3 linked regions of the Sphingobium yanoikuyae genome follow. The main gene of each other region encodes a partner of the protein of the gene in region 2 in a complex. Links are inferred from orthologs where the notes say so. Each region holds a gene or a part of one and is shown on either strand. Other genes may lie near its edges.

Evidence for each region.
Region 1: the proteins of dnaN (region 2) and dinB are in contact, whole or in part, in a solved structure (PDB 1OK7), measured with the Escherichia coli proteins. The link is inferred for Sphingobium yanoikuyae from one-to-one orthologs.
Region 3: the proteins of dnaN (region 2) and U0025_RS12405 are in contact, whole or in part, in a cryo-EM structure (PDB 8GIZ), measured with the Escherichia coli proteins. The link is inferred for Sphingobium yanoikuyae from one-to-one orthologs.

Annotation. Positions count from the first base shown.
Region 1 is NZ_CP139979.1:4,301,448-4,304,384, reverse strand. What follows is about bases 1-2,783. They hold dinB (DNA polymerase IV), read left to right. Parts: upstream 1-734; coding sequence 735-1,832; downstream 1,833-2,783. Other genes in these bases: U0025_RS19945 (DUF1134 domain-containing protein), read right to left, coding at 1,836-2,639; U0025_RS19955 (YceD family protein), read left to right, coding at 141-686; U0025_RS19960 (ubiquinol-cytochrome C chaperone family protein), read left to right, coding at 1-144. UniProt on the Escherichia coli protein: Poorly processive, error-prone DNA polymerase involved in translesion repair and untargeted mutagenesis. Copies undamaged DNA at stalled replication forks, which arise in vivo from mismatched or misaligned primer ends.
Region 2 is NZ_CP139979.1:4,839,203-4,842,222, reverse strand. Bases 20-2,885 are described here. They hold dnaN (DNA polymerase III subunit beta), read right to left. Parts: upstream 2,076-2,885; coding sequence 963-2,075; downstream 20-962. Other genes in these bases: rlmN (23S rRNA (adenine(2503)-C(2))-methyltransferase RlmN), read left to right, coding at 2,799-2,885; U0025_RS22540 (hypothetical protein), read left to right, coding at 2,247-2,750; U0025_RS22550 (EAL domain-containing protein), read right to left, coding at 20-872. In the rest of the region: more of U0025_RS22550, read right to left, coding at 1-19; more of rlmN, read left to right, coding at 2,886-3,020. UniProt on the Escherichia coli protein: Confers DNA tethering and processivity to DNA polymerases and other proteins. Acts as a clamp, forming a ring around DNA (a reaction catalyzed by the clamp-loading complex) which diffuses in an ATP-independent manner freely and bidirectionally along dsDNA.
Region 3 is NZ_CP139979.1:2,697,957-2,700,958, reverse strand. Bases 133-2,980 are described here. They hold U0025_RS12405 (DNA polymerase III subunit gamma/tau), read left to right. Parts: upstream 133-667; coding sequence 668-2,293; downstream 2,294-2,980. Other genes in these bases: lon (endopeptidase La), read left to right, coding at 2,769-2,980; U0025_RS12400 (YbaB/EbfC family nucleoid-associated protein), read left to right, coding at 2,290-2,613; U0025_RS12415 (class I SAM-dependent methyltransferase), read right to left, coding at 133-171. Outside these bases: more of U0025_RS12415, read right to left, coding at 1-132; more of lon, read left to right, coding at 2,981-3,002. UniProt on the Escherichia coli protein: Part of the beta sliding clamp loading complex, which hydrolyzes ATP to load the beta clamp onto primed DNA to form the DNA replication pre-initiation complex.

The sequences.
Region 1 (2,937 bases), 540 kb from region 2 along the record:
GAGGATGCGCTGCGCCGAAACCTGTATCGCGGTGATGCCCCGTCGGCAGAAGCGCTCTGCCATGTCGAGGGCGCGTTGCGCGCACGCTGGACACGCCTGGCATGCCTGACCCGCGACGCCTTGCTGGCTGGAGACCTTGGATGAGCGACATGATCGAATTTTCGCGCCCCGTGCGCGCCGACCAGCTGGGCAAGCTGGGCGACAGTCTGGTGACCATCAGCGCCGATGAGGGCGAGCGCGCCGCGCTGATGCGCCGTTTTGCGCTGCTGGCGCTCGACCGGCTGGAGGCGGATTATCGGCTGAGCGCGGAGGGCAGCACGATCCTGGCACGCGGGCGGGTCCGCGCCGCCCTGGCCCAGCCCTGCGTCGCCACCGGCCTGCCGGTGCCCGAGACGATCGACACCGATTTCCTGCTGCGCTTCGTGCCCGAGAGCGGCGACCTGCCCGAGGGCGAGGAACTGGAGCTGGACGCGGAGGATTGCGACACGATCGGCTATGACGGCAATGTCATCGACATGGGCGAGGCGGTGGCCGAAACCGTGGCGCTGGCGATGGAACCCTATCCGCGCGCGCCGGAGGCCGACAGCTATCTGCGCGAGGCCGGGGTACTGACCGAGGATCAGGCCAGCCCCTTTGCCGCGCTGCTGGCCATGGCCAAGGATGAAAAGGGCAAGAAGAAGGGCTGACACGCCCGACTGTTTCCCTTTCGTTCCCATGGTGGCATAAGGCCGGCCATGGACGCCCCGCCGCCCGCGCTGCGCAAGATCATCCATATCGACATGGACGCTTTTTATGCGTCGGTCGAACAGCGTGACGATCCCGGCCTGCGCGGCAAGGCGATCGCCGTGGGCGGAGGCGGTCCGCGCGGCGTGGTCGCCACCTGCAGCTATGAAGCGCGGAAATTCGGCGTGCGATCGGCGATGCCGGGTGCAAGAGCGCGGCGATTATGCCCCGAGCTGCTGTTCGTGAAGCCGCGCTTCGAAGTCTATCGCAGCGTATCTGCCCAGATCCGCGCGATCTTCGCGCGCTTCACCGACATGATCCAGCCGCTCTCGCTCGACGAGGCCTATCTGGACGTAACGCAGAACAAGCCGGGGATCGCGTCGGCGACGCAGGTGGCGCAGGAAATCCGGCGGCTGATCCAGGAGGAAACAGGCCTCACCGCATCGGCCGGTGTGTCCTACAACAAGCTGATCGCCAAGCTGGCGTCGGACCAGAACAAGCCCGACGGGCTGTGCGTGGTGCGGCCGACGGAAGGCGCCGACTTCATGGCGCGCATGCCGGTGCGGCGGATTCACGGCATCGGCCCGGTCACCGCCGAACGGATGCACAAGCTAGGGATCGAGACCGGCGCCGACCTGCGCGATCGCGACATGCCCTTCCTCAAGACCCATTTCGGCAGCAGCGCGCTCTTCTATTATCGCGCCGCGCGGGGTGAGGACGACCGGCCGGTGCATGAGCGACAGGGGCGCAAGTCGGTCAGCGTCGAGGACACCTTCTTCGAGGATCTTGTCGCCGAAGAAGCGCTGCTGCGCGAGATCGAGCGGATCGCGCAAAGCCTGTGGGCCCGAATCGAGAAGGCGCAGGCCTATGGCCGGACCGTGGTGCTGAAGGTGAAGTTCGCCGATTTCCGCATCATCACCCGGTCGCGCAGCTTTGCCGCGCCGGTCCGGTCGGTCGAACAGTTGGTGGATGCTGGTCGCGCGCTGCTGAAGGCGCAATTGCCGCTGCGCATGGGAGCCCGGCTGCTGGGCCTGGGCATCCATAATCTGGAAGGCGAGGGAGAAGCGGGGGAGAGCGGCGACGCAGGCGCCCAGCTCTCCCTGCTATGACCGTCAGAAGGGCAGCCAGGTCCGCTTTTCGCTGAACTTCATATAGCCCGCATTGACGCCGAGGCGATAACCGACGCCCAGGCGGATCGGGATCAGCACCACGCTGCCCCAGCGCAGATAGCTGGCGGTGAAGCCACCGACCAGATAGGCGGTGCCTTCGGCCGCCGGGAAACGGTGGTAGAGATCCTGGCTGTCATAGAGATTATAGACCAGGACGAAGGTGTTGGCGGCATTGCCGCCGACGTCGAAGCCGATCGACGGACCGGTCCAATAGACTTCGCGCTTGCCCTCGATCTTGTGATTGAGCGTGCCCGAACCATAGCGCAGGCCGACCACGAAGGCGCCCGACGCCTCGCGCCCGGAAATATAGGCATTGGGCTGGCCCTGATCCTTGAGGATCTTCTCGATGATGCCGGCCAGGCCCTCAGCGCCCTTGCCGAACACGCCTTCGGCCGCGCCGATCAGATCATCTTCCTGATAGGATTCGCCCGGCGCCATCGCGGCCGGCGGCGAATTGGACGTCACGGGCGCGCCGGTGGCGGTGGCACCGCCGACAGCGGGGGCGGCATTATAGGTGCCGGAATCAGTCGAGGTGGCTGGCGGCGGCAGGCTGGAGTCGACGCCGGGATCGGTCGGCGTGCTGTTCTGGACCGGCGGCGGCGCAAGATCGGAATCGATCGCCGTGTTGGGATCGACCGTGCGAATCTGCGCGCTGGCGACCGGCGCCAGCAGGAGCCCGCCGAGTGCCGCCATCAGGGCACCCACCCGTGCGAAGCGGGCGCCCGTGCGCCCCATGCTGCCGATCATTACCCGATACTCCCCGAAGCCCGCTCTTGAAAACATCCGTCAGATTATCCGTCGCCAAGCTGAAACGACAATGAACGAACGCCCACCGGAGTCGATTCTAAGCCAGATTGAATCCGATTGTGCAAATCCGCATGAAAAATCGCACATTTGGACCGTTGCCATGGATCAAAGCCGTCGCTATAGCCCGTCGCCTAGCCACTGCCTCCCGGTTTCCGGTAGGCAAATTCGTGCGGAGACGTGGGTGAGTGGCTGAAACCAGCGGTTTGCTAAACCGTCGTAGCCTTAAGGGGCTACCGAG
Region 2 (3,020 bases):
GCAATGTCGGCAAAGCCGGTCCGGGCCGAGAGGTGGAAGCCGAGCGTCCGCTCGCCATCGCCCTGTTGCCGGTCACCCTGCTGGATGATGTCGGTCAGCGACCGGCCGATCAGGCTGCCCGCTTCCACGCCCAGCGGTTCGGCCAGGGTGGCGGAGATATAGGTGATGTGGCCGTGACGATCGGTTTCCCAGAACCAGCCGCGGCCGGACTGTTCATATTCCTCCAGCAGCCGGTCGGAGCGCTGCGCCTTGAGATCCTGCCGATGCTGTTCGATCGCGCGTTCGCGATCCGCCGCCGCCTGCCGCAGGGTGGCGATCGCCATCACCGCCAGGCAACTGGCCAGCAGCCCCAGATGCACCATGCCCGCATGGGCGATGCCGGCCACCAGCAGCGCCCCCATGAAATAGCTGAGCCCAAGCAGGCGCCGGTCGCCGACGATGCAGACCGCCAGCAGCGCGATCGCCATTTCCGGCACTGCGGACGGCATCGCCACGCCATTGCCCTGCGCCAGCCACAGGCTGAAGATCAGTCCCGAACAGAAGAGCGCGGGCAGCATCAGCCAGTTCTGGACATGGGGTCGCAGATTGCGGAACAGCGCCCAGCGCGGCACCAGCATCAGCAGGCCGTCGATCAGCACTACGCCGCACAGCAGGGCGCCATGTTCCGGCCGGGTGAAGGAAAGCATGCCGAGCAGCGCCGCAACGCACAGCTTGGCCAGCAGCATCAGTGGCCACAGGGCGGCGACATGGGTGAAGCTGCGCGACAGCCAGTTGGCGGCGACTTCCGTGCCGCTTTCGGCCAGACCCAGCGAAACCAGCAGGCTCGCGGTCCTGGCCGGCGCATCAGTATCTGTTTTGCGGACAATAGCCATGCCGATCGTCTAATCGACAAAGCTTGAGAAGCGATTACCCGCCGGGTCCGGGAGATTCCCTGATATTCAGCGATCTCCCGGCAAGACCCGTCAGACGCGCATCGGCATCAGCACATAGAGCGCCGGGCTGCGATCATTTTCGCGGATCAGCGTCGGTGCGGCCGCATCGGCCAGGTGCAGTTCGACGATGTCGGTGTCGATCTGGCCAAGGATGTCGAGCAGATAACGGGCGTTGAAGCCGATATCGAAGCCTTCGCCCTGGAACGCGCCGGGCACTTCTTCGGCCGCCGTGCCATTTTCCGGGCTGGTGACCGACAGGGTGATCTTGTCCTTGTCGAGGCTCATCTTGACCGCGCGGGTCTTTTCGGTGGCGATGGTCGCAACGCGGTCCACGCCTTCCTCGAAGCTACGCGGGTCGATCTTGAGCAGCTTGTCGTTCGCGGTCGGAATGACGCGGCTATAATCGGGGAAGGTGCCGTCGATCAGCTTGCTGGTCAGGATCGCGCTGCCCAGGCCAAAGCGGATCTTGCTGGCCGACAGGCTGACCTGCACCGAACCCTCGACCTCGTCGAGCAGCTTGCGCAGTTCGGCGATGCACTTGCGGGGGATGATGATGCCCGGCATGCCGTCGGCGCCGTCGGGACGCGGCACGGTGACGCGGGCCAGACGATGGCCGTCGGTCGCGGCGGCCTTGAGCACCGGCGATCCTTCGTCCGAGACGTGGAAATAGATGCCGTTCAGATAATAGCGCGTCTCTTCGGTCGAGATGGCGAAGCGCGTCTTGTCGATGATCTGCTTGAGCGTTTCGGCCGGCAGTTCGAAGCTGGTCGGCAGGTCGCCCTCGGCAATGACCGGGAAGTCGTCGCGCGGCAGGGTCGACAGGTTGAAGCGGGCGCGTCCGGCCTGGATCAGCATCTTGCCGTCGGCCGCCTGCAGCGACACCTGGCTGCCTTCGGGCAGCTTGCGGGCGATGTCGAACAGCGTGTGGGCGGAAATGGTGGTGGCGCCGGCCTGTTCGACCTGGGCCGACACGCTTTCCACGACCTGCAGGTCGAGATCGGTCGCCATCAGCTTGATCGCGCCATCCGCCGATGCCTCGATCAGCACGTTGGACAGGATCGGAATCGTGTTGCGCCGCTCGACCACCGACTGGACGTGGCTGAGGCTCTTGAGGAGCGTTGCGCGTTCGATGGTGGCCTTCATGTCCCTGTTCTGTCCGTTCTTTTTGCGTCGATGGCGAGGATTCGGTCGAATCCCGGCGGCAATGATGGATGGTCCTTCATAACCGCTATGTCGGCGGCGGCAAGCACCTCGACGCGCTTTCGAAACGAAGCCGGGCTTGCAAATGGCGATGGCTTGCGCTTTGCCCGGACCATGCGCCGCCTGCCCGCCCTGCTGATCCCGCTCGTCATCCTCGCCAGTCCGGCCATGGCGCGCGATTCGCTCGGCATTTTCGAAAGCTGGGGCGCGTTTCGCGATCCCGGCGCCGGCCAGAACGGCCCGCGCTGCTACGCCATCGCCATGCCGGTGCCGCGCCGCGCGGGCGATGCGCCCAAGGGTTTTGCCGCCGTCGGCACCTGGCCGCGCCAGCATGTCCGGGGCCAGATCCATTTCCGCCTCAGCCGGCCCCGCGCCGCCAATGCGCGGGTCTCGCTCAGCGTCGGCGACCGCCGTTTCGCGCTGGTTGCGGGCCAAGCCGACGCGTGGGCCGCCAATCCGCAGGACGATGCCGCGATCATCGCTGCGATGCGCTCCGCCAGCAGCATGAGCGTCCAATCGACATCGGCCAAGGGCGGCGCCTTTGCCGACAGCTATGCGCTGCGCGGCGCTGCCACGGCGATCGACGCGGCAGCGCTGGGCTGCGCCCGTTTACGCTGATTGCAACGCCACTTTAAAAATCCGGCAAAATCGACTATGTGCGCGGCCATGCATTCCGCCGCCAATCCCATCATGCCGATTCCCGGCCTTATCGACCCTGTGCCCGTGCCCCGCGCGGTGACGCCCCGTGAGGACGGGCGCGTCGACATGCTGGGCCTGACCCGCGCCCAGATGAAGGGCGTGCTGGAAGAAGCCGGGCTCGACCAGAAGGCCGCCAAGCTGCGTTCCAAGCAGCTGTTCCATTGGCTCTATCATCGCGGCGAGACCGAT
Region 3 (3,002 bases), 2.1 Mb from region 2 along the record:
CGTCAGTTCCTTGCCGACGCCCTGATGAAATTCTGCGCTGTTGATGAAGGCGTGGCGAAGATCCTGCCAGTTCGCCGCCTTGGCGTGGAGCGCGATGTCCGCGGGATCTTCCGGTTCACGTCCGAGTAGGAAACGATAGCAATGCAAGACAGTTTCGTCGGAAACAGACATATATGCACCTCCCATCAGTCGCTATATCAAGTAAAACCTTCATCCTCGCGTGGTGCTGGAAAAGCTCTTCAAAGATAGATATTTTGTCAAATATATTTGCGATATGTTGGTCTTATTTTCGGTTTATCCCTTGTAACAAGGCTTGTTTTTTCAGTTGTCCCATTTTTTTGGGATGGTCATTGCTGTCTATGTTGGGGCACGACCCTGACTGGCTGGGACGGCTGGCGGCATCCGACAATGACGATCCGTGCCGTGGCGCGCCGGCGTGCGCGGGTCGGTGCGGTGATGCCCCTTGCCTTCCTGTCATGAGTTCGCCATATGCCCGGCCGGGAGTCGGGCGGACGTAGTCGTCGCCAACCTGGTCAGGTCCTGACGGAAGCAGCCACAACGATTTTTCTGCGGGTCGTTCCGGCTCCCACCTTTCCGCACAGCATCATCTCTTCGCAAGGTCCGAACGGGCTTCGACAAGCCGCATCTGAACGGTTAGGAAACAGGCATGTCCGATTCCCCTCAGCCCTATCGCGTGCTTGCGCGCAAATATCGTCCGCGCAACTTTCGCGAGCTGATCGGGCAGGACGCCATGGTCCAGACGCTGGGCAATGCGATCCGGCGCGGGCGCCTGGCCCATGCTTTCCTGATGACCGGCGTGCGCGGGGTCGGCAAGACGTCGACCGCGCGGCTGATCGCCAAGGCGCTGAACTGCATCGGCCCCGATGGGCAGGGCGGGCCGACGATCGACCCGTGCGGCGTGTGCGAACCGTGCATGGCGATTGCCGAGGGCCGGCATATCGACGTGGTCGAGATGGACGCCGCCAGCCATACCGGCGTCGACGACGTGCGCGAGATCATCGAGGCGGTGCGCTATGCCGCCGTGTCGGCGCGCTACAAGATCTACATTATCGACGAAGTCCATATGCTTTCGAAGAACGCGTTCAACGCGCTTCTGAAGACCTTGGAGGAGCCGCCGGCTCATGTGAAATTCCTGTTCGCCACGACCGAGGTGAACAAGGTGCCGGTGACGGTGCTGTCGCGCTGCCAGCGGTTCGACCTGCGCCGCATCCCGGCAGAGATGCTGGCCGGCCATTTCGCCCATGTGGTGGAAGCCGAACAGGTTGCGGCCGAACCCGATGCGCTGTCGCTGATCGCGCAGGCGGCCGAAGGCTCCGCGCGTGACGGCCTGTCGATCCTGGACCAGGCGATCGCCCACGCCGAAATGGGCGAGGGCGAGCCGATGGTCACGGCGGCGCAGGTGCGCGAGATGCTGGGCCTGTCGGATCGTGGCTCGACGCGCCGGCTGCTCGGCCTGCTGCTGGAGGGCGATACCGCCGCGCTGCTGGGCGGGGTGCGCGATCAATATGCGCTGGGGGTCGAGCCGCTGTCGCTGATGCGCGGCCTGCTGGAACTGGTGCATGCCGTCACGCTGGTGAAGGCCGGGCGCGACATTGCAACGCCGGGCCAGTCCGACGAGGAGCGCGGCGCGCTGGCCGACTGGGCGTCGCAGATCGGCTTCGGCCCGCTGCATCGATTGTGGCAGTTGATGCTCAAGGGCCATGACGAGGTGGCGACCGCCGCCCTGCCGATCGAGGCGTGCGAGATGGCGCTGCTGCGCGTGATGCATGCCGCGACCATGCCCGATCCCAGCGACCTTGCCCGGATGCTGCAGGGCGGGGTGCCGGCGGCCGCGCCGGCGCTGCCGGGCCAGGCGCCCGCCGCCGCCGCGCCCGCGCCGGAACCTGCGTCCAGCCTGCCCGCCAGCTTCGAGGATCTGATCGAAGCCTTCTGGCAGAAGAGCAAGGGCCATCTGGCGCAGGAAATGCATGATTGCGTGGGGATCATCCGCTATGATCCGCCAATGCTGGAATATCGCGGCACGGCCAGCCTGTCGCCCGACTTCGCCACCCGGATCATTCCGGCGCTGCGTGAAGTGACCGGTGTCGCCTGGACGGTGACGCAGGGCGAGGGAGAGGCGCAGCCGACCCTGCTGGCCAATGAACAGCGCCAGCTGGCCGACAGCCGCGCCGCAATTTTGGAAACCCCGGTGGTCAAGGCGGCAATGGACGCCTTCCCCGATGCCGAGCTGGTCCATTCGGACGAGCCGGAACAATGGAGTGCCGAAGCATGAAGGATCTGAACGAAATATTGGGGATGGCCAGCCGCGTGCAGGAAGAGCTGCAGCGCGCGCAGGACAATCTGGACAAGCTGGAAGTCGAGGGCGCGGCCGGTGGCGGCCTGGTCAAGGTGAAGGCGTCGGCCAAGGGCCGCATCCTGGGCGTGTCGATCGACGACAGCCTGCTGGCACCGTCGGAAAAGCAGATGCTGGAAGACCTTATCACTGCCGCGTTCAACGATGCGCGCAAGAAGGCGGACGAGGTCAGCAACACCGAAATGGGCAAGATGACGGCCGGCCTGCCGCTGCCGCCGGGCTTCAAGCTGCCCTTCTGAGCCGGCGCGCATTGCCGTTCCGGGGCTGCCGCTGGCGGATAAGCCCTTGTTCATCGTTGCAGCAATATGGTGATCGCTGATTGATTGACGCGACGGGCATCCCCATAAAGGCGATGAACCGCATGACGGGCCGCAAGTCCGGCCCTGGAGAGTGAATGACTACGCAATATCCCCTTCTGCCGCTGCGCGACATCGTCGTCTTCCCGCAGATGATCGTCCCGCTTTTCGTCGGTCGCGACAAGAGCGTCGCCGCGCTGGAAGCGGCGATGGAGGGCAATAAGGAAATCTTCCTGGTGTCCCAGCTGGACCCGGCCGAGGATGATCCGGGCAAGGACGCGCTGTATGACACCGGCGTGGTGTCGGTGGTGCTGCAGCTGCTCAAGCTGCCC